DNA from 3 places in the Kitasatospora sp. NPDC056800 genome. Region 2 is predicted to be linked to each of the others. Evidence: riboswitches for the same ligand, from Rfam matches in the RefSeq annotation. Region 2 holds a riboswitch; each other region holds the start of a gene.
The links. Region 2 has a riboswitch for cobalamin ahead of ACFRQN_RS03465 (ABC transporter substrate-binding protein). Riboswitches for the same ligand answer to the same signal wherever they lie in the genome.
Positions count from the first base shown of each region.

Region 1: another riboswitch for cobalamin. It lies ahead of ACFRQN_RS25775 (CoA-acylating methylmalonate-semialdehyde dehydrogenase); the one in region 2 lies ahead of ACFRQN_RS03465 (ABC transporter substrate-binding protein).
Region 3: another riboswitch for cobalamin. It lies ahead of ACFRQN_RS01425 (HoxN/HupN/NixA family nickel/cobalt transporter); the one in region 2 lies ahead of ACFRQN_RS03465 (ABC transporter substrate-binding protein).

Region 1 is NZ_JBHUAL010000130.1:19,394-26,960, forward strand. It holds gene ACFRQN_RS25755 (polysaccharide deacetylase family protein) at 1-239, shown strand, start outside; gene ACFRQN_RS25760 (hypothetical protein) at 247-1,059, opposite strand; tRNA gene ACFRQN_RS25765 (tRNA-Cys) at 1,266-1,336, shown strand; gene ACFRQN_RS25770 (alcohol dehydrogenase catalytic domain-containing protein) at 1,454-2,497, shown strand; cobalamin riboswitch at 2,637-2,828, shown strand; gene ACFRQN_RS25775 (CoA-acylating methylmalonate-semialdehyde dehydrogenase) at 3,038-4,537, shown strand; gene ACFRQN_RS25780 (acyl-CoA dehydrogenase family protein) at 4,546-5,688, shown strand; gene ACFRQN_RS25785 (enoyl-CoA hydratase/isomerase family protein) at 5,688-6,752, shown strand; gene mmsB (3-hydroxyisobutyrate dehydrogenase) at 6,749-7,567, shown strand, end outside.
Region 2 is NZ_JBHUAL010000008.1:32,431-39,997, reverse strand. It holds gene ACFRQN_RS03470 (iron ABC transporter permease) at 1-668, opposite strand, end outside; gene ACFRQN_RS03465 (ABC transporter substrate-binding protein) at 665-1,534, opposite strand; cobalamin riboswitch at 1,764-1,970, opposite strand; gene ACFRQN_RS03460 (shikimate dehydrogenase family protein) at 2,083-2,976, opposite strand; gene ACFRQN_RS03455 (3-dehydroquinate synthase family protein) at 2,978-4,042, opposite strand; gene ACFRQN_RS03450 (ROK family protein) at 4,109-5,014, opposite strand; gene ACFRQN_RS03445 (type II 3-dehydroquinate dehydratase) at 5,191-5,631, opposite strand; gene ACFRQN_RS03440 (DegT/DnrJ/EryC1/StrS family aminotransferase) at 5,794-6,960, shown strand; gene ACFRQN_RS03435 (Gfo/Idh/MocA family protein) at 6,969-7,567, shown strand, end outside.
Region 3 is NZ_JBHUAL010000003.1:64,240-71,806, forward strand. It holds gene ACFRQN_RS01415 (hypothetical protein) at 1-590, opposite strand, end outside; gene ACFRQN_RS01420 (metalloregulator ArsR/SmtB family transcription factor) at 713-1,096, opposite strand; cobalamin riboswitch at 1,179-1,392, shown strand; gene ACFRQN_RS01425 (HoxN/HupN/NixA family nickel/cobalt transporter) at 1,423-2,538, shown strand; gene rpmG (50S ribosomal protein L33) at 2,605-2,769, opposite strand; gene rpmB (50S ribosomal protein L28) at 2,914-3,150, shown strand; gene rpsN (30S ribosomal protein S14) at 3,150-3,455, shown strand; gene ACFRQN_RS01445 (CobW family GTP-binding protein) at 3,461-4,627, shown strand; gene rpsR (30S ribosomal protein S18) at 4,642-4,878, shown strand; gene rpmF (50S ribosomal protein L32) at 4,927-5,100, shown strand; gene ACFRQN_RS01460 (Xaa-Pro peptidase family protein) at 5,300-6,406, shown strand; gene efp (elongation factor P) at 6,486-7,049, shown strand; gene nusB (transcription antitermination factor NusB) at 7,054-7,491, shown strand.

The DNA.
Region 1 (7,567 bases), on a different contig from region 2:
ACAGCCGCCACGTGCTGGAGGACCTCACGGGCCGGTCGGTCGAGGGGTTCTGCTACCCGTACGGTTCGCTCGACGACGCCGCCGTGGAGGCGGTGGCGCACACCGGGTACGGGTACGGGTGCGCGGTCAGCCCCGGTGTCCACGGCGGGGAGTTCGCGCTTCCCCGATGTTACGTCGGCGACCGGGACGGGCCGCTGCACCTGACCGCGAAGCTGGTGCGCGACCGCTGGCTGCGCTGACGGTCGCTCAGGGGGCGGTGGCGGCCGGCTCCAGGTGCAGCCAGGACTCGTGCCAGAGCAGGGCGCACCGCCGGTCGCAGCCGGTGGCGAGCGGCTCGCCACCGCAGCGCAGGCCGTCGAGGATGAACCAGCGCCCCCCGGTGGGGTGTTGCCACCAGGCGAGGGACCGGTGGCGCAGTTCGAGGGCGCTGTGACGGGTGCCGGTGTGCTGCTCCATCCCCGGCTGGAAGGGGACGCCGTGCAGGCGCCCGTCGGGGTCGAGGGTCGCGCGGATCTCCGCGAGGCCGCGCACGGTCGCCCACAGGGCGACGGGACGGGGGGCGGGGACCGGCGCGGGCGCGGGCTCCAGCCATTCGTCGCGGAACAGCAGGGCGCAGTCCAGCCCGCAGCCCTGGGCGCCGTCGGCGCCGTGGCAGGTGGCGCCGGCCAGCGCGACGGTGCCCGACAGGCGCCGCACCCGGTAGTGGTCGTCGATCATGCGGCGCACGATGCGCTCGACCTGGTAGACGCCGCCGCAGAACGACCACTGGCTGCCGGTGAACCACAGGCCGCGGTGGCGGTCCTTGGCGTCGAGGGTGGCGCGCACCGCGGCCTCGTCCTTCACCCGGACCCAGTCCCCCTCGGCGAACCGGGAGGGCCGGCCGGGCGCCGGAACGTCGGCGCGGCGCTCGCGCAGGCCCTCGCGGGCGATCCTGGCGCGGCGCACGACGCCGAGTGGGGGAAGGTCGCGCAGGGGCAGGTTCTTGTACTGGCACCGGTTCGCGGCGGTTCCGCAGAGCGGCTCCGCGGTATGGGTGAACCGTGATTCCTCAACGGCCATCAGTGAAATCCCATCGGGTCGGAGATATCGGCACAGGCTAGCGCACCCGGTCTTTTACGCGCTGGCTCGTCGGACCCTACCGGCGCCATGTCGAAAGAAATAACACTAGACGCACTAAGAGCCCCATGGGGTGAAACATCGCCGTTCCCGGGGAATTCTGGTCAGGGTCCGTGTTCATGTGCGTGTAATGTTTCCATCGTTGTCGGGGTGGAGTGGCCGAGTGGCTAGGCGGCGGCTTGCAGGGCCGTTCAGATGGGTTCGATTCCTATCTCCACCTTTTACTTCCGAGTTCTTTCGAGACATTTCGATCCGTCTCGAAAGGCGCGCCCGGAACAGGACGAGCGGTGCGGTCACCTGGGGCTCCGGGGCACATCACCCGGCGAAGGGATCGCTCATGACCACCTCCCCCAGCGGCTCGGCCGCCGCGCTGCGCGCCGTCCAGGTCGCGGGGCCGGGTGCGGCCCCCGAGCTGGTCGAGGTCCCCTCGCGGGAGCCCGGCCCGGGAGCCGTGCGGATCACCGTGGAGGCGTGCGGGGTCTGCCACTCCGACCTGCTCATCGCCGGCGGCCTGCTGCCCGGCAGCACCTTCCCGATCACCCCGGGGCACGAGATCGCCGGCCGCGTCGACGCCCTCGGCGAGGGCGTGGAGGGCTGGCGGGTCGGCGACCGGGTCGCGGTCGGCTGGTACGGCGGCAGCTGCGGGCACTGCGACGCGTGCCGGGCGGGCGACGGCCTGCACTGCGCGCGGGTCGAGATCCCGGGCGTCGCCTATCCGGGCGGGTTCGCCGACTCCGTCGTCGTCCCGGCCGTGGCCCTGGCGGCGATCCCGGACGAGCTCACCGCGGTCGAGGCGGCGCCACTGGCCTGCGCGGGGGTGACGGTCTTCAACGCCCTGCGCCGCTCCGCCGCACGGCCCGGGGACACCGTCGCCATCCTGGGGATCGGCGGACTCGGCCACCTGGGCGTCCAGTTCGCCGAGAAGATGGGCTTCCGCACCGTCGCCATCGCCCGCGGCCAGGAGAAGGGGCCGCTCGCGCTCCGGCTCGGCGCCGCCCACTACATCGACAGCACCGCGGGCGATGTCGCCGAGGCCCTGCGGCAGTTGGGGGGCGCGAAGGTGGTCCTGTCCACCGTCACCAACGCGCCCGCCGTGGTGGCGACGATCGACGGGATCACCCGTCGGGGCGAGCTCGTCATGGTCGGACTCCCGGCGGAGCCGCTGGAGCTGAGCGCCCTGCAGCTGATCCAGGGCGACCGGAAGGTCTACGCGCACTCCTCGGGCATCGCGGTCGACACCCAGGACACGCTGCGCTTCGCGGCGCAGACGGGGGTGCGGGCCTGGGTCGAGGAGGTGCCGCTGGAGCGGACCGCGGCGGCGGTGGAGAAGATGGCCGCCAATCGGGCCCGCTTCCGCATGGTCGTCACCACCGGCCGCTGAGCGGCGGCCCTCGGAGTCGGCCCTCGGAGTCGGCCATCGGAGCCGGTCCCTCGGGGCCGGCTCCCGGCGTGTCCGGGCAGGTGGACGGGGGTGAGCGGCCCTCCGGCGGCGCGGCGCGGGCGCGTACCCCTGGACTTACTAGGACGTCCAACTATATGGTCGACGGCAGGTCCGCGGTGTCAGGGAAGCCGGTGTGAGTCCGGCACGGTCCCGCCACTGTGACCGGGGAGTCCGTCCTCGCAGATGACGGCCACTGGCAGCCAGCCGGGAAGGCCTGAGGGCGTGCGGTGATCCGGGAGTCAGGATACCGGCCGCGGGTGGTTCGTGTTTTCCACGAGGATGGAGACGACACACATGACTCCGGGCTGCTTCCGTTCCACCGCGCCCGGCTGTCCCGTGCCGACGACCGCCGGGGCGCCCGCGTCCTGACGTACCGTCACACCGTCGTACGCCCGTGCCGAGGGGCGCACCACCGTGCGCCCGCCGACCGGCGGCGGCCTCCATTCCTCCTCTCCCCACCCCTGTCGAGAGTAGGAACCGATGGTCCGAGAACTGACCCACTTCATCGCCGGCAAGCCCACCGCCGGCACCTCCGGCCGCTTCGGCGACGTGTACGACCCCAACACCGGCCGGGTGCAGGCCCGGGTGCCCCTGGCGAGCCGCGCCGAGGTCGAGGCGGTGATCGCCGACGCTGCGCAGGCCCAGCCCGCGTGGGCCGCCTGGAACCCGCAGCGGCGGGCCCGCGTCCTGCTGCGGTTCCTCCAGCTCGTCGAGCAGGAGAAGGACGAGCTGGCCCGGCTGCTCTCCGCCGAGCACGGAAAGACCGTGGCCGACGCCCACGGCGACATCCAACGCGGCCTGGAAGTCGTGGAGTTCGCCGCCGGCATCCCGCACCTGCTGAAGGGCGAGTTCAGCGACAACGCCGGGACGGGCATCGACGTGTACTCGATGCGCCAGCCGCTCGGCGTGGTCGCGGGCATCACGCCGTTCAACTTCCCGGCGATGATCCCGCTCTGGAAGGCCGCGCCCGCGCTGGCCTGCGGGAACGCCTTCGTGCTCAAGCCCTCGGAGCGCGACCCCTCGGTGCCGCTGCGGCTGGCCGAGCTGTTCCTGGAGGCCGGGCTGCCGCCGGGCGTGCTCAACGTCGTCAACGGTGACAAGGAGGCCGTGGACACCCTGCTGGAGGACCCGCGCGTCCAGGCGCTCGGCTTCGTCGGCTCCACGCCGGTCGCCCAGTACGTGTACGCCACCGCCGCCGCGCACGGGAAGCGGGCGCAGTGCTTCGGCGGGGCCAAGAACCACCTGATCGTGATGCCGGACGCCGACCTCGACCAGGCGGCGGACGCGCTGATCGGCGCCGGGTACGGCTCGGCCGGGGAGCGCTGCATGGCCATCTCGGTGGCCGTCCCGGTGGGGGAGGCGACGGCGGACGCCCTGGTGGCGAAGCTGGTCGAGCGGATCGGCGCGCTCAAGGTCGGGCGCTCGGACGACCCGGCGGCGGACTTCGGCCCGCTGGTCGGCGCCGACGCGCTGGCGCGGGTGCGCGGCTACCTGGACCTCGGGGTCGAGGAGGGCGCCGAACTCGTCGTCGACGGACGGGACTTCCGGCTGGCCGGGCACGAGGACGGCTACTTCCTCGGCGCCTCGCTGTTCGACCGGGTCACGCCCGGCATGCGGATCTACCGGGAGGAGATCTTCGGGCCGGTGCTCACCGTGGTGCGTGCCGCCGACTACGAGGAGGCGCTGCGGCTGCCCAGTGAGCACGAGTTCGGCAACGGGGTGGCCATCTACACCCGGGACGGCGACACCGCCCGGGACTTCGCCCGGCGGGTGAACACCGGCATGGTCGGGGTCAACGTCCCGATCCCGGTGCCGATCGCGTACCACACCTTCGGCGGCTGGAAGCGCTCCGCGTTCGGCGACCTCAACCAGCACGGGCCGGACTCGATCCGCTTCTACACCCGCACCCGCACCGTCACCTCGCGCTGGCCCTCCGGGGCCAAGGAGGGCGCGAGCTTCACCATCCCGACGATGGGCTGAGGCGCGCCGTGCACACCCATCTGACCGACGACCAGCTCGCCATCGTCGCGACCACCCGGGACTTCGCCCGCGAGCACCTCGCCCCGCACGCCGTCGCGTGGGACCAGGCCAAGCACTTCCCGGTCGACGTCCTGCGCAAGGCCGCCGACCTGGGCCTCGGCGGCGTCTACGTGCGGGAGGAGGCGGGCGGCTCGGAGCTCGGCCGCCAGGACGGCGTGCTCGTCTTCGAGGCGCTGGCGACCGGCTGCCCGTCCATCGCCGGCTACCTGTCGATCCACAACATGGTCGCCTGGATGATCGACCGCTACGGCAGCCCCGCCCAGCGCGCCCGGCTGCTGCCCGGGCTCTGCTCGACGGAGCTGCTCGGCAGCTACTGCCTCACCGAGCCGGGCGCGGGCTCGGACGCCGCCGCGCTGGCCACCCGGGCCCGCCGGCACGGGGACCACTGGGTCCTGGACGGCGTCAAGCAGTTCGTCTCGGGCGCCGGCACCTCGCAGGTGTACGTGGTGATGGCCCGCACCGGCGGCCCGGGGGCCCGGGGCGTCTCCGCGTTCCTGGTGGAGCGGGACGACCCCGGCGTCTCCTTCGGAGCGAACGAGAAGAAGATGGGCTGGAACGCCCAGCCGACCCGGCAGGTGCTGCTGGACGGCGTCCGGCTCCCCGCCGACCGCCTGCTCGGCGGGGAGGGCGAGGGCTTCCGGATCGCCATGAACGGGCTGAACGGCGGCCGGCTCGGCATCGCCGCCTGCTCCGTCGGCGGCGCGCAGGACGCCCTGGAGCGGGCCACCCGCCACCTGGCCGACCGGGAGGCGTTCGGGGCCGCGCTGCTGCACGCCCAGGCGCTGCGGTTCCGGCTCGCCGACATGGCCACGGAGCTGGAGGCCGCCCGCTCGCTGCTCTGGCGGGCCGCCGCCGCGCTGGACCGGGGCGACCCCCGGGCGCCGGAGCTGTGCGCGATGGCCAAGCGCCACGCCACCGACACCGGCTTCGAGGTGGCCAACCAGGCGCTCCAACTCCACGGCGGCTACGGCTACCTGGCCGAGTACGGCATCGAGAAGATCGTCCGCGACCTGCGGGTGCACCAGATCCTGGAAGGGACCAACGAGATCATGCGCGTCATCGTCGCCCGCGGCCTGACCGGGGCCGCGTGATGAGTACGGATGAGGTCCTCGTCCAGCGCGAGGGCCGGGCGGGTCTGATCGTCCTCAACCGCCCGGCGGCCCTGAACGCCCTCACCCACGGCATGGTGCGGAGGATCTCCGCCGCACTGGACGCGTGGGAGCGGGACGGCGACGTGGAGACCGTCGTGATCACCGGCGCCGGTGAGCGCGCCTTCTGCGCCGGCGGCGACATCGTGGCCATCCACCGCGCCGCCACCGGCGGCGACCCGGGTGCCGTCGAGGAGTTCTGGCGCGACGAGTACCGCCTCAACGCCCGGATCGCCCGCTACCCGAAGCCCTACGTCGCCGTGATGAACGGCATCGTGATGGGCGGCGGGGTCGGCGTCTCCGCCCACGGCAGCGTCCGGATCGTCACGGAGACCACCCGGGTCGCCCTGCCGGAGGCCGGCATCGGCTTCGTCCCCGACGTCGGCGGCACCTACCTGCTCGCCCTCGCGCCGGGGGAGTCGGGCACCCACCTCGCCCTGACCGCGGGATCCGTCGGCGCCGGGGACGCGCTGCTGTGCGGGCTCGCCGACCACTTCGTGCCCGCCGAGCGGCTGCCCGTACTGCTGGACGACCTGGCCGAACTGCCCGTCCACGACGCCCTGGAACGGAACGTCGGGCCCGCGCCGGCCGGCGTGCTGGACGCGCAGCGCGGATGGATCGACAGCTGCTACGCGGCCGGCAGCGTGGAGGAGATCCTCGACCGGCTGCGGGAGAGCGGCGAACCCGAGGCCAAGAAGGCCGCCGACCGGATCGCCGCCAACTCCCCGACCGCCGTGAAGGCGACGCTCGCGGCCCTGCGCCGGGCCCGGGCACTCGGCCCGCTGGAGGCCGTCCTCGACCAGGAGTACCGCACCTCCTGCGCGGCGCTCGCCACGCCGGACCTCGCCGAGGGCATCCGGGCCCAGGTGATCGACAAGGACCGCACCCCGCGGTGGAGCCCGGCGACCCTGAGCGCCGTCGAACCCGCCGCCGTGGACCGCTACTTCGCCCCGCTCGGCGAGCGTGAACTCGGCCTCGCCGCCACCACACCCCTGGAGCGCTGGTGACCCACACGATCGGATTCATCGGACTCGGCAACATGGGCGGCCCGATGGCCGCCAACCTCGTCAAGGCCGGACACCGGGTGACCGGCTACGACCTGGCCCCGGACGCCCGGGAGCGCGCCGCCGGGAACGGCGTCGCCGTGGCCGCCTCGGCGGCGGAGGCGGTGGCGGCGGCCGGGACGGTCGTCACCATGCTCCCGGCCGGACGCCATGTCCTGGACACCTACGGTGAGTTGACGGCAGCGGCGCCGAGCGGCGCGCTGTTCGTGGACTGCTCCACCATCGCGGTCGGGGACGCCCGGGTGGCCGCCGACCTCGCCCGGGTCGCCGGGCACCGGGCCGTCGACGCACCGGTCTCCGGCGGCGTGGCCGGCGCCGAGGCGGCCGGCCTGACCTTCATGGTCGGCGCGGACGCCGCCGACTTCGCCGACGCCGAGCCGCTGCTGGCGGCGATGGGCCGGCGGGTCGTCCACTGCGGAGGGTCCGGCGCCGGCCAGGCGGCGAAGATCTGCAACAACATGATCCTCGGCGTCTCCATGATCGCGGTCAGCGAGGCCTTCGTCCTCGGGGAGAGCCTCGGGCTCAGCCACCAGGCCCTGTTCGACGTGGCCTCCACCGCCTCCGGTCAGTGCTGGGCGCTCACCGCCAACTGTCCCGTCCCCGGCCCCGTCCCGGCCAGCCCCGCCAACCGCGACTACGCGGCCGGATTCGCGGCCACCCTGATGGCCAAGGACCTCGGACTGGCCGCCGACGCCGCCACCGCCTCCGCCGTCCCGGCCGAACTGGGCCGACGGGCCGCCGAGTTGTACGCCGCCTTC
Region 2 (7,567 bases):
ACCGCCAGCAGGAAGACGGCGGTGGGCCACCGCACGCCGGCGACCGAACCCAGCGTCCACTCCATGACCCCGCGCGCCGCGTCGCGGTCCCCGAGGACCATCACCACGAACGAGGTGTAGGCCCCGCACATCTGGCCGACCGCGATGCCGGCGAGCACGGTCCGGGCGGTGGGCAGCGACCGGGTTCGGGCGCCGGCCAGGGCCAGGACGACGGCGGCGGCGAGCAGGGCGCCGGCGAAGGCCGCCGTCGCCACCGCGCCGGTGCCCACGGCGCCGGTCACGCCGACGCCGAGGACGATCACGGTGACCGCGCCGGCGGCGGCTCCGTCCGAGATCCCGAGCAGGAAGGGATCGGCCAGGTCGTTCCCGGTCAGCGTCTGCAGCACCGCGCCGCAGACCGCGAGGCCGGCGCCGGTGGCGGCCGCTCCCAGCACCCGGGGCAGCCGCAGCTGCCAGACGATCTGGTCGTCCAGCAGCGTCACAGGCGGGTCGCCCAGCCCGAGACGGCGCGCCACGACCTCGATCACCGTTCCGACCGACTCGTGCTGCGAGCCCACGGCCAGGCCGAGGAGCAGGGTGCTCAGGAGCAGGGCCGCGGCGACGGCCAGGGCCGCCGTCGCGCGGCCCGGACCAGCGGGCCGCACGACGGGGTGGGGCGCGGTGGTCATGAAGCCGGGTGCAGTCGGCCCAGCCCGTCGGACACCCGGGCGGCACCGTCGGCGAGCAGCACGCCGGGGGTCGACTCGGAGAACGGCACCGTCACGAAGGCCTTGCGCTGCACGGCGGTGAGCTTGCTCAGGACCGGGTCGTTCTCCAGGTAGTCGATCTTGGACTGGGCGGTGTCCCAGTCGGCGTCCGCGACCACGATGGCGTCCGGGTCCGCCGCGACGACCTTCTCCCAGCTCACGTTCTGCCAGCTGCCGGGCAGGTCCCCGAAGACGTTGCGGGCGCCCACGGCGTCGAGCACGAGTTGGGGGCCGCCCTGGCCGGTGCCGACGTACGGCGTCTTGGTGTCCGAGTCGAACCACAGGACCTTCAGGCCCTTGCCCGCGGCCGTCGCCGTGAACTGCGCCAGCTGCTGCTCCTGCTGCCGCTGGATCGCGGCGGCCCGCTCCGGGACGCCGAAGACCTTGGCGACGTCGTTCAGCTCGCCCCACGCCGCCTGCCAGGTCGTCGGCGGCACCTGGTTCTTGTCCGAGCAGCCGAACGGGGACAGGTACGACGGGACGCCCTGGCCGCGCAGCTCCTCCCGGGTGCCCGCGACCTTGTCGGTGAACGCGGTGGAGTAGGAGGCGTACAGGAAGTCGGGACGGGCCGCGAGGAGGTTCTCCTTCGTCGGGTACTTCTTGGAGAGCACCGGGACGGAGTCGTAGGCGGCCTTCCACTTCTCCGGGACGGAGTCGTCGAGGTAGGCGGTACCGGCCATGCGGGACTGCAGGCCGAGGGCCAGGGCCACCTCGGTGGCACCCTGGTTGAGCGTCACCAGCCGCTCGGGCGGCGCGCCGACCGTCACGGTGGTCCCGCAGTTGTCCACGCTGACCGGCGCGGCACTTCCGGTCGCCCCGCCGGACGCGACGGGCGCGGGGGCGCCCGCGCACCCTCCGAGCACACCGACGAACAGCAGGGCCGTGACGGCCCGGCCGACACGTGTCGGACCTGTGGGACGTACGGGACGCATGGAGCGCGCGGAGCGCATGGAACGTATGGATCGGACCGGATGCGGGTACGGCTGACCGCTGGGCACGTGTTCTCCAAAACCCTCGTGGAACATGTCGCGCCGTGGCCGGTCTCCTGGCTTCCGCATCAACACGCCGCGACCGACCTTCCCGAGCGGCTCTCCCAGCCCGCCCAGTGGCCCTGACCGCTGGCGAAAGCCGGTCAGCGAGGGCCGCGGAACTCCGCGGCAACAGTGGCGAGGGCCGCACCGGACTCAGACCGGTTTCCCGAACACCACGGCGATGGCACGCTATCAGGCGTGGTCAGGTCGGTGGCGACCGGCTGGTGGGATGATCGTTTGGATCGTTCCCGGGGACGGGGGAGGGAACGGCCACGGGGGTCGGCCGGCTCCGGAGGGACGGGGGATCACCCCGGAAGGCGGAAGAAGGAGCGGTAGAGCGGCAGTTGCTCGGCGAGCATGTGGATGCCGGGGTGGGTGGCGAGGCCGAGGGCGGCGGCGGTGCGCAGCAGCGGGGTCTCGGCGGGCGTCATGATGATGTCGGCGACCAGCGCGCCGGGCACCAGTGGGGCCGGGTCGAAGGGGAGCGGGTCGGCCGGGTCCAGGCCCAGCGGGGTGGCGTTGACCGCGAGGTCGACGTCGGCGGGCGGGCACGGGGCGGCGGCCACGCGGCCGGGCCAGCGGGTGCCGAGCCGCTCCAGCAGGGCGTCCACCCGGCCCCGGTCGGGATCGGTGACGGTGAGTGCGGCGGCCCCTTCGGCGAGCAGGGCGGCGGCGATGGCGAGCCCCGCGCCCCCGGCGCCGGCCAGTGCCACCCGCAGCCCGGCCGGGTGGTGCCCGGCGGCGGCCAGGCCCCGGACGAACCCGGCGCCGTCGAAGTTGTCGCCGTACCAGCGGCCGTCCGGCTCGCGGCGCAGCGCGTTGGTGCTGCCCAACAGGGCGGCGGCGTCGCTGAGTTCGTCGGCGTGCCCGCACATCGCCAGCTTGTGCGGGACGGTGACCAGCAGCCCGTCCAGGTTGGCGACGGCCTTCAGCCCTCGGACGACCTCGTCCAGCCGGTCCGCCGGGGCGTGCACGGGGACGAGCACGGCGTCCACGCCGCTCGCCGCGAACAGCGGGTTGAGCAGGGCGGGCGCCTTGGCCTGTGCGACCGGGTCGCCGAGCACCGCGAACAGCCGGGTGCGGCCGGAGATCGGCGGGCGGGCGGCCGGCGCGTCGGGTGCGTCGGGTGCCGGTACGTCGGCGGCCGGTACGTCGGGGGTCGGCAGGTCGGGGGTCGGCAGGTCGGGGTGAAGGGACACCTCAGGCCTCCCCGGCGGCGGCGCGCGGCATGGCGTCCAGCGTGCGGGCGACCAGTGACTCGGGGACGTCGCTGACGAGTTCGGCGCCGCGCGGGCCGTCCAGGACGAAGGAGAGCCCGTCGACGGCCTTCTTGTCCAGCCGCATGAGGGCGATCAGCGCCCCGGTGCCGACCTCCGGCGGCAGCGCGGTCGGCAGCCCGTAGTGGGCGACCACCTCGTGGTGCTCGGCGACCCGCTCGGGGCCGATCCGGCCGAGCGCGCTCGCCAGCCGGCCGGCGAAGACCGTGCCGACGCCGACCGCCTCGCCGTGGCGCAGCCGGAAGTCGGTGGCGCGTTCCAGCGCGTGGCCCAGGGTGTGGCCGTAGTTGAGGATGTGCCGCAGCCCGGTGTCGCGCTCGTCGGCGGCCACCACTGCGGCCTTGCGGGCGACGCTCGCGGCGATCTGCTCGGGCAGCGGCAGGTGGCGGAGGTCCCCGGCGCCGATGAAGTGGCAGCGGGCGATCTCCCCGTAGCCGTTGACGCGTTCGCGCGGCGGGAGGGTGTCGAGGTAGTCGGTGTCGCAGAGCACGGCGGACGGCTGCCAGTACGCGCCCACCAGGTTCTTGCCCTCCGGGAGGTTCACCGCCGTCTTGCCGCCGACGCTCGCGTCGACCTGGGCCAGCAGCGAGGTGGGCAGGTGCACCACGGGCACTCCCCGGTGGTACAGCGCGGCGGCGAGCCCGACCGCGTCGGTGGTGGTGCCGCCGCCGCAGGAGACCACGGCGTCGGCCCGGCCGAGGCCGAACGCGGTGAAGCGGCTGCACAGTTCGGCCACCCAGGCGAGGGACTTGCCCTCCTCGCCGTCCTTCGCCTCCACCACCAGGGTGTCGAGGCCGGTGTCGGGCAGCCACTCGGCGGGCCGGGCGCTGACCACCGCGACCCGGCGGGCGCCGATCCCCGCGAGCACCCCGGCCAGCCGGTGGCGGGCGCCGGGGCCGATCAGCACCGGGTAGCCGCGCTCACCCAGCTCCACGTCGATGCGCCGCAGCCCGCCGTCCGTACGGACGAGGGTTTCTGTCGTGGTCAACTCGGCTCCCAGGGCTGGTCGGTGAGGTGGTGTGCGGTGCGGTGGGGTGCGGGCGCGGGCACGGCTTCAGGCCGCGGGCTGCAGCCGCGCCAGCGCGAGGGCGCCGTGCAGCGAGGACAGCCCGCCGAGCGCGGCCGGCCGGATCGCGGGGACCGGGCCGCCGGGGCGGGCCAGCGCGGCGGCGTGCGCCTCCACCCGCGCCGTGAAGCCGGGCAGCCCGTCGGCGAACCCGCCGCCCAGCACGGTCAGTTCGGGGTGGAACAGCTCGCCGAGCGAGACGGCCGCGGCCGCCAGCGCGGCGCAGGTCTCCTCGACGGCCTCCACCGCCCACGGCGCGCCCTCGGCCAGCCCGGACCGCAGCTCCGGGTACTCGACCGGCGCGCCGCGCAGCAGTTCCGCGCGCCGCAGGGTCGCCGGACCGGAGGCGGTGGCCTGCAGGCAGCCGCGCCGCCCGCAGTCGCAGACCGGGCCCCGGCGGTCGACGATCAGGTGCCCCGCCTCGCAGGAGCCGCGCCCCGGGCCCGGCAGCGGCGCGCCCCCGTGCACGACACCGCCGCCGACGCCCGTCCCGACACCCAGGTAGACCACGTGCCCGGACCCGGCGTGCACCGCCTCGGCGAGCGCGGCGAGGTCGCCGTCGTCCGCCCAGGCCAGGGCGGCGGCGGGGAAGAGCCGCCGCAGTGCCGGGACGAGGTCGAAGCCGCGCCAGTCGGGGCGGCCGGGCCAGGCGAGCACCCGGCCGTCCGGGCCGAGGGTCGCGGGCACGGCCACCCCGACCGCCGCGAAGTCGCCCTCCCAGCGCTCGCGCAGGTCGGCGACCGTGCCGGCCAGCGCCGTCCAGTCGGCGTAGGCGCCGGCCACCCGGGCGCCGGGCCAGCGCAGCACGGCCTCCTCGGTGCGGACCGGCCCGCCGGGCGGACCGTCCTCGGCGCGCAGCGCGACCTTGGTGCCGCCGATGTCGATGCCGAGCACGCCCCGGGCGGCCGTCGGGGCCTGAGTCGTGGGGGCCTGAGCTGTCGGGGCCTGCGGCGTTGGGCCCTGAGCCGCGGGGCCCTGAGCCGTCAGGGCCTGGGCCGCGGGACCCGGCGCCGCCGCGGCCCGCGTCGTCGTGGTGGTGCCCCCTGCCGGGGCGCCCGTCGCGAAGCCCATCAGGACGCCGGGACCTTCGCCAGCAGTGCCTGCGCGGCGAGCCGGTAGCCGAGCGCGCCGAGCCCGACGATCACGCCCGAGGCGATCGGCGCCAGTACCGACTCGTGCCGGAAGGACTCGCGCGCCCAGACGTTGGACAGGTGCACCTCGACGAACGGTCGCGGGTAGGCGGCGAGCGCGTCGCGCAGGCCCCAGCCGGCGATCATCAGCGCGCCCGGGTTCACGATCGCCCCGACGGAGCCGTCCCAGGCGTCCTGCACCGCCTCGATCAGCTGGCCCTCGGACTCGCGCTGGATGGAGACCACCTTCCAGCCCCGGCCGGCCACCTCGGCGGCGACCGCGGCCTCGATGTCGGCCAGGGTGTCGGTGCCGTAGACCTCCGGCTCGCGGCGGCCGAGAATCCCGAGATTGGGGCCGTTCAGCAATAGCAGTTCGCTCATATTCCGGTTATAGCAGCGAATTCCCCGGACGAACCCGGAGCGGGTTGCCGAACTGCAGGATAAGGGCTTTGTAGGGGGGTGCGTAGGGGAGGTGACGGGCCGGATTTCCTGGGTTAGCGTCCCGTTCCACGGTCCCCCCGACAGGAAAGGCTGCGCGGAATCATGAGTGCCCAAGGACGTCCGGCCCCGGAGTTCCCGGTCTGGCCCCAGTACGACGATGCCGAGCGCGAAGGACTGCTCAGGGCCCTGGAGCAGGGCCAGTGGTGGCGGATGGGCGGCAAGGAGGTCGACACCTTCGAGCAGGAGTTCGCCGAGTACCACGGCGCCGCCAAGGCGCTCGCCGTCACCAACGGCACCCACGCGCTGGAGATCGCCCTCCAGCTGCTCGGTGTCGGCCCGGGCACCGAGGTCATCGTGCCCGCGTTCACGTTCATCTCCTCCTCCCAGGCCGCCCAGCGGCTCGGCGCCACCGCGGTGCCGGTCGACATCGACCTCGACACCTACAACCTGAGCCCCGAGGCGGCCGCCGCCGCGATCACGCCGCGGACCCGGGCGATCATGCCCGTCCACATCGCCGGCCAGATCGCCGACCTGGACGCCCTCGACAAGCTCGCCGCCGACTCGGGCGTCTCGATCGTGCAGGACGCCGCGCACGCCCACGGCGCCCGCTGGCGCGGCCGCCGGGTCGGCGAGCTGGGCTCGATCGCCGCGTTCAGCTTCCAGAACGGCAAGCTGATGACGGCCGGCGAGGGCGGCGCCGTCACCTTCCCGGAGACCGCCCAGTACGACGAGGCGTTCCTGCGGCACAGCTGCGGCCGCCCGCCGACGGACCGGAAGTACTACCACCAGACCTCCGGCTCCAACTTCCGGCTCAACGAGTTCTCCGCGAGCGTGCTGCGCGCCCAGCTCGCCCGCCTGGACGGCCAGATCAGCGTCCGCGAGGAGCGCGCCAAGCTGCTCAAGAGCCTGCTGACGGAGATCCCCGGCGTGGTGCCGCAGGGCCACGACGAGCGGGCCGACCGCGTCCCGCACTACATGGCGATGTTCCGGGTGCCCGGCCTCGGCGAGGACCGGCGCAACGCCCTGGTCGACGACCTGATCGCGCGCGGCCTGCCCGCCTTCGTGGTCTTCCGCGCCATCTACCGCTCGGACGGCTTCTGGGAGTCGGCCGCGCCCGACACCACCGTCGACGCGCTGGCCGAGGCCTGCCCCAACAGCGAGGCGCTCACCGCCGACGGCATCTGGCTGCACCACCGCACCCTCCTCGCGAGCGAGCGGGCGATCGAGGACACCGCGCAGATCATCGCCGACGCCCTGGCCGCGGTGTGAACGCGCGGGTGAGCACCGCCGGACGGGGGCCGGACGCCCCGGTGCGGGTGGCCGTCGTCGGCCTCGGCTGGGCGGGCCGCACCATCTGGCTGCCCCGCCTGACGGCCCACCCGGCCTACCGGGTCACCGCCGTCGTCGAGCCCGGCCCCGGCGGCGCGGAGCACGTGCCGGCCGACGCCGCGCTCCTCGCCGACGCCGACCTGCTCGGCCCCGACGTCGACCTCGCGGTCGTCGCGGTGCCCAACCACCTGCACACCCCCGTGGCCGAACGCCTGCTCGCCCGCGGCATCCCGGTGTTCCTGGAGAAGCCGGTCTGCCTCAGCTCCGCCGAGGCGGACCGGCTGGCCGCCGCCGAACGCGCCGGCGGGACCGTCCTGCTGGCGGGCAGCGCCGCCCGCTACCGGCCGGACGTCGCCGCCCTCACCGAACTGGCGGCGGACCTCGGCCCGATCCGGCACGTCGACCTCGCCTGGGTCCGCGCCAGCGGTGTCCCCGACGCCGGCGGGTGGTTCACCAGCCGGCGGCTCTCCGGCGGCGGCGCCCTGGTCGACCTCGGCTGGCACCTGCTGGACACGGCCCAGGCCGTGCTCGGCGGCGACGTCCGGTT
Region 3 (7,567 bases), on a different contig from region 2:
GCGCCGAGCGCGGCGCGGTAGCCGTCCCGGGAGCGCCGGCTGGCGAGCATCCGGTCGAAGCACGGGTCGCCGACCACCCGGGCGACGTCCAGGGCCTCGGGGCAGGAGGTCCGCAGCCGGTCCAGCTGTTCGGGGTGGGAGAGCCCGAGGACGTCCACGAACACCCGCCCGCGGTGGGTGAGTTCGTTGCGGGACAGGCCGGCGGCGCTGACCGTGTCGCCGGTGGACTCGGTGACCAGGCGGTTGTAGCCGGCGCCGTGCGGCAGGACGACGAGGCGGGCGTCCAGGCGGTGCATGGAGGAGTGGACGGCGCAGGCGACGGCCAGGTCGAAGCGGTGGCGGACGGCGTCGTCCCAGTCCAGCACGGTGAAGCCGGACAGGCCGTGCAGGTAGTCGTCCAGGGCGCGGTCGGCGAAGACGGAACCGGGGTTGACGGTGAAGTACCACTCGATGCCGTGCGGGCTCAGCAGGGAGAGGACGTCCAGCACCCGGGTGGCCGAGGTGAGGGTGCGGGCGACCGCCAGCACGCGGGCCTTGACCGGGTCGGTGTTCCAGCGGTCGGCGGGCCAGGCATGGGGGTGGGACGGCACATCATGATCGTACTGGCCGGGGCCGTTCACGGCGCGCCTTCCCGAGCGGGAGTCAGCGGCCCGGGCGGGAGTCGGCGGACCGAGCGGGAGTCAGCAGGTCGGGCAGGCGTCGGCGGGAGGGGTCAGCCCACTGCCGCGCTGGGCTCGTGGTGCTCGGCGGCGGCGCACTCGTCGAGGAGGGGGCGCATGGCCTCGTCCACGAGCCGGTAGCGCACCACTCGTCCGTCCCGGTCGCCGGTGACCACGCCGGCCGTACGGAGCAGCCGCAGGGCCTGGGAGACGGCGGGGTCGCGCATGCCGGTGGCCACCGCGAGGTCGCTGACGGCGAGCGGGCCGGCCCGGTGGAGGGCGAGCAGCAGGGCGAGCCGTCCGGGGTCGGCGAGCAGGGAGAACCGCTCGGCCCAGGACCGGACGTGCGCGGGGTCGCCGATCGCGGCGATGGCCTCGCAGACCCGGTGCCCGTCGATGGTGCGGTGGCCCGCGCGGTCGGCCGGTACGAGATGCATGCGGACATTCTTGCAGGCGGTCGCCTGTGATCCTGGACACCTGCGCAGGTGCGCAGCCTTGCACGGGTCGGGGCGCGGCCCCTACGGTGTTCCCCGCCGTGGTGCTCGGGAAGACCGGTGACGGACCCTCAGGGGTCCCAGCCCGGAGCGGCCCTCGCCACTGTGATCGGGTCGTTCCTCCGCCCGCGGAGGAACGTCGTCCGTGCCCACGGAGCCACTGGGTGCCTCGCGCACCTGGGAAGGCGGGCACGGGTATCCCGTCAGCCAGGAGACCGGCCACGGCATCTCACGAGGTTTTCCACGAGGTGCTGGAGCGTGATCCGCAGATGACCCTGCCCGAAACCGTTGCCGCCGGCGCGAAGCCGGCCCCTTCCGTGCTGCCCAGCTTCAGATGGCGGCGCGAGGACACCGTCCGTACGGCCGGGCTGATGGCGGTGATCGTGGCCATGCACGTGGTGGCCTTCGGCACGCTGATCTTCCTGGTCGCGCCCGAGCGGTACGCGGTCGGTACCCAGGTCTTCGGGGTGGGCCTCGGCATCACCGCGTACACCCTCGGGATGCGGCACGCCTTCGACGCCGACCACATCGCGGTGATCGACAACACCACCCGCAAGCTGATGGCGGACGGCAAGCGGCCGGTCTCGGTGGGCTTCTGGTTCGCCCTCGGGCACTCCTCGATGGTGGTGCTGATGGCCGCCCTGGTGGCGGGCGGCGCGCAGCTGGCGAACACGCTGATGGACGACGAGTCGGCCACCCACAAGTGGCTGGGCGTGATCGGGACGACCACCTCCGGCGTGTTCCTCTACCTGATCGGCGCGCTCAACCTGGCGGCGCTGCTCGGCATCCTCAGGGTGTTCCGCTCGATGCGGGCCGGGAAGTTCGACGAGAAGGAGCTGGAGGCGCACCTCGACTCGCGCGGCTTCATGGCCCGGGTGCTGAACCGGGCGACCCGTTCGATCACCCGGCCGGGGCAGATGTTCCCGGTGGGCATGGTGCTGGGCCTGGGCTTCGACACCGCGACCGAGGTCACCCTGATGGTGATGGCCGGCTCGGGCGCGGCCTCCGGGCTGCCCTGGTACGCGATCGTCTGCCTGCCGCTGCTGTTCGCGGCAGGGATGAGCCTGTTCGACACCCTGGACGGGACGTTCATGAACTTCGCGTACCAGTGGGCCTTCGCCAACCCGGTCCGGAAGGTGTACTACAACCTGACCATCACGGGTCTGTCGATCGCGGTGGCCTTCATCATCGGCACCATCGAGCTGGTCGGGGTGCTGCACGAGAAGCTCGACCTGACCGACCCGGTCACCGGGTTCGTCGCGGACATCTCGCTGGACAACGTGGGCTACGCGATCGCCGGGCTGTTCGTGGTGGTCTGGGCGATCGCGATCGGGTACTGGAAGCTCGCCCGGGTCGAGCAGCGCTGGACGCCCGAGGGCTCCTGAGCCGAGCGGCCCGGCCACCCACGGCGCCTCCCCGAGTCCGGGGAGGCGCCGTTCGCGTGTCCGGGGTCAGCGCTCCTCGCGGAAGTCGACGTGCCGGCCCGCGGCCGGGTCGTACTTGCGCAGGACCATCCGGTCCGGGTCGTTGCGGCGGTTCTTGCGGGTCACGTACGTGAAGCCGGTGCCGGCGGTGGAGCGGAGCCTGATCACCGGGCGCAGTTCGCTGCGGGCCATGGGACGTCCTCCTGGGGTCTGGGGGTCGGGGTCTCGGGTTCCGGTCCGAGGGGTTGGCTCGAACCGTACATCGAAATGGAAGTCATTTTCATCTGGTGTAACGTGAGCCCGGTCCTGCCCATTCCCGGACGCCAGGGAGCACCCATGTCCGCCCGCTGCCAACTCACCGGCCGCCGGCCCGGCTTCGGCAACGCGATCTCGCACTCGCACCGCCGCACCGGCCGCCGCTTCGACCCCAACATCCAGCGCAAGCGCTACTGGCTGCCCGGCGAGGGCCGGTACGTCCGGCTGGCGCTGAGCGCCAAGGGCATCCGCACCGTCGACGCGATCGGCATCGAGGCCGCCGTCGCCCGCATCCGCGCCCGGGGGGAGAAGGTCTGATGGCCAAGCAGAGCAAGATCGCCAAGAACGAGCGGCGGCGCGCCGTCGTCGCCCGCTACGCCGAGCGCCGGGCCGAGCTCAAGCGGACCATCGCCCACCCCGGCACCGGCCCCGCCGAGCGCGCCGCCGCCCAGGCCGAGCTCGCCCGCCAGCCGCGCGACGCCAGCGCCACCCGGGTCCGCAACCGGGACGCCGTGGACGGCCGGCCCCGCGGCTACCTGCGGGCCTTCGGCCTCTCCCGGGTCAACCTGCGCGCCCACGCCCACGCCGGGCACCTGCCCGGTGTCCGCAAGGCGAGCTGGTGAGCGCCGTGGACGGGACCAGGCTGCCGGTGGTGGTCGTCGCCGGCCTGCACGCGGAGCAGCGCCGGGCCGCCGTCGAGGAACTGGCGGCGGCCGCGGTGGACGCCGTGGTCCTGCACCACGACCTGCGGGACGCCGCGCTCGGCACCGTCCGCTGCGAGCTGCGCGACGCCGCCGGGGCCTTCGACGCGGCCGACGTACCGCTGGCGAACGACTGCCCGTGCTGCGCCCTGCGCGAGGACCTGCTGCCCCGGCTGCTGGAGATCGCCGACGGCGGCCGGTACGGACTGGCGATCGTCGAACTGTGGGGCGGCAGCGACCCGCACCCCGCGGTCGAGGTGATCGCCGGGGGAGAGGTGGACGGGCGGCCGCTCGACGACGCCGTCGAACTGGCGGGCGTGGTCACCGCCGTCGACCCGGACCGGCTGGTCGGCGAGCTCTCCGTCCCCGACGACCTGGTGGAGCACGGCGAGCAGACCGCCTCGCGCGACGACCGGACCCGCGCCGAGGCGCTCGCCCACCAGATCGAGTACGCCGGCACGCTCGCCGTGCCGCGCGCCGCGGCGCACGCGCCGGGGCTCGCCCTCCTGCGCCAGCTGCACGCCACCGCCCGGACCGTCCGGCTCGGCACCGGCGCGCTCACCCGGGCCGCGCTCGGCGGCTTCGACGTGGCCGCCGCCCGCGACCGGGTCAACCCGGCGCTCGCGCTGCTGCCGCAGGAGCGGGACGAGGCGGGCGTCGCCACCCTGCTGTGGGAGCGCCGCCGACCGCTCCACCCCGAGCGGCTGCACCGGGCGCTGGAACTGCTCGTCCCGGCGGCGCAGCGCAGCCGCGGCCGGTTCTGGCTGGCCAACCGGCCCGATCTGATACTCGCCTGGGACGCCGCCGGGGCGAACCTCGCGGTCGAGGAGTGCGGGCCCTGGCTCACCTCCCTGCCCGACGCGGCCTGGGAGCTCTACCCGCCCGCGCGCCGGGCCGCCGCCGCCCTCGACTGGCACCCCCGGCACGGCGACCGGGTGCAGCAGCTCAGCTTCACCGCCGAGGGGCTGGACGTCGACGGCATCACCGACCTGCTCGACTCCTGCCTGCTCACCGACGCCGAACTCGCCGCCGGCGAACCCGGCTGGAAGGCCCTGCCGGACGCCTTCCAGGACCTGCTCGACCCCGTCCACTGAAGGAGCGCCCTCCCGTGCGCAAACGATCCGCCCCGCCGAAGCCCCGGCCCAACCCGCTGCTCGCGGCGGGCATCGAGTACATCGACTACAAGGACACCGACCTGCTGCGCCGCTTCGTCTCCGACCGCGGCAAGATCCGCGGCCGCCGGGTCACCCGGCTCACCGCCGAGCAGCAGCGGGCGGTGGCCCGGGCGATCAAGAACGCCCGGGAGACGGCCCTCCTGCCGTACGCCTCGGGCGCCACCCGCTAGCGCCGCCCGACGACGCGTTCGACCACACCACCCGAGAAGGAGCCCGCGATGGCCGTACCCAAGCGCAAGACCTCCCGCAGCAACACCCGGCACCGCCGGGCCCAGTGGCGGGCGACGCCCCCGAAGCTGGTCGCGATCACCCTGAACGGCCGGGAGATGCTCGTCCCGCAGAACCTCGCCCCGGCGTACCGGCGGGGTCTGCTCGAACCGTACGGGCAGTAGGCGCGACGGGAGGAAGCCGCCGCCGAGGGGAGGTGGGCCCCTCGGCGGCGGCGCGCGTCCGAGCGGCGGTGGGGGCGGGGGCCCCGGCGCGGGCCGGAGGGCGACGGCGCGGTCGCGCGGGGGGCGCGCAAGGGGCACCGGGGGTTCTGGCGGGGGTGCTCGGCGGGCGCTTCGGGCCGGGGGTTCGTAGGCTCGACGCATGGCGGATGCGTACGCGGGGCGGCGGGAGCGGGTGAGGGAGCACTGCAGCGCGGCCGGGGCCGATGCGGCGCTGATCACCCGTGCGGCGAACGTGCGGTACCTGACGGGCTGCGCGCCCTGCGGGGCGAGCCTGTTGCTGACCAGGGAGCGGGCGCTGCTGGCGCTGCCGGACGACCTGCCGCCGGACGACACCGGGGAGCACCTGATCGCCCCGGACGTCACCCGGCTGCCGGTGGCGGCCGGCTCGGACACCGCGCTGGCCGCCGCGGCCGCGGCCACCCGCTCCGGGGTGTCGGGCCTGGCGGTGGAGGAGCACGACCTGACCGTCAGCCGGCACCGGGCGGTGGGCGACCTGATAGCGGGGACCCGGCTGGTGGACCTCGGCCGGACGGTCGAGCGGCTGCGGGTGGTCAAGGACGAGCACGAGATCGCGGACCTGCGGATCGCCGCCGAGATCGCCGACCAGGCGCTGGGCGAGCTGCTGGAGTCGATCCTGGTCGGCCGCACCGAGCGGCACCTGGCGATGGAGCTGGAGCGCCGGATGATCGACCACGGCGCCGACCGGGCGGCCTTCCCGGTCTCGGTCGGCACCGGCAGCCACTCCGGCCAGGCCGCCCACCAGCCGACCGACCGCCGGGTGGAGGAGGGCGACTTCCTGACCGTGGTGATGGGCGCCCAGTACCGCGGCTACGGCGTCTCCACCGCCCGCACCTTCGTGATCGGCGCCGCCCCCGCGCCCTGGCAGGTGGAGCTGCACCGGCTGGTCTTCCGGGCCCAGCGGGCCGGGCGGGAGGCGCTCGGACCAGGCGTGGAGCAGTGCGTACCCGACCGGGCCGCCCGGCAGGTCCTGGAGGCGGCCGGCCACACCGAGCCCTCCCCGCACCCGGTGGGCCACGGCATCGGGCTGGAGATCCGGGAGGCGCCGCGCCTCGGTCCGGCGGACATGGGTAAACTGGACAGCCGCGTGCCGGTCACCGTCGGTCCGGGGGTTCACCTCCCGGGCAGGGGCGGCGTCCGGATCGAGGACACGCTCGTCGTGCGCCCCCTTGAGGAGGGCGGGCCCGAGCTGCTCACCATCACCACCAAGGAGCTCCTCGCCCTGTGACCGCGACCCCCCGGGGGGCCGTGGGCGGCAGGACGCAATCCCTTGGTTCCTTGACAGCTATACAGGAGTAAGTGCGCCCGTGGCTTCCACGAACGATCTCAAGAACGGCATGGTCCTCAAGCTGGAGGGCGGCAAGCTCTGGTCCGTCGTCGAGTTCCAGCACGTCAAGCCCGGCAAGGGCCCGGCCTTCGTGCGTACCAAGCTCAAGGAGGTCCTGACCGGCAAGGTCGTCGACAAGACCTTCAACGCGGGCACCAAGGTCGAGACCGCCAACGTCGACAAGCGCGGCATGCAGTTCTCGTACAAGGACGGCGAGAACTTCGTGTTCATGGACATGGACACCTACGACCAGCTGACCATCGAGCCGTCGGTCGTCGGCGACGCCGCCAAGTACCTGCTGGAGGGCTTCGAGGCCCTCGTCGCGCAGAACGAGGGCTCGGTCCTCTACATCGAGCTCCCGGCCGCGGTCGAGCTGACCATCGCCGAGACCGAGCCGGGCGTCCAGGGCGACCGCTCGACCGGTGGCACCAAGCCGGCCACCCTGGAGACGGGCGCCGAGATCCAGGTGCCGCTCTTCGTCACCACCGGTGAGAAGGTCAAGGTCGACACCCGCGACGGCAGCTACCTCGGCCGGGTGAAGTAAGTCCGTGTCGGCCGCACGCAGCAAGGCCCGCACGCGGGCCTTCCAGATCCTCTTCGAGGCCGACCACCGTGGGGTAGACCCGCAGCAGGTCCTCGCCGACTGGGTGGCCCGCGCCCGCGAGCCCAAGCCCGACGAGGGCACCCCGCAGGTCGGTGAGTACACCATGGAGCTCATCGAGGGGTACGTCCAGCACGCTCGTCGCATCGACGACCTGATCGAGCAGTACGCCGTGGGCTGGACGCTCGACCGGATGCCGATCGTGGACCGCAACGTCCTGCGGCTCGGTGCGTACGAGCTGATCTGGGAGGACGGCGTCCCGGACGCCGTCGTCCTGGACGAGGCCGTCGAGATCGCCAAGGAGTTCTCCACGGACGACTCCCCGGCCTTCGTCAACGGCCTGCTCGCCCGCTTCCTCGAGCTGAAGCCGAGCATCCGCCGCTGAGTGGTCGAATCCCGTGAACGGCCGTCGGACCCGAACAGGTGTCCGGCGGCCGTTCCGCGTTTCATGCGGGCGGCGT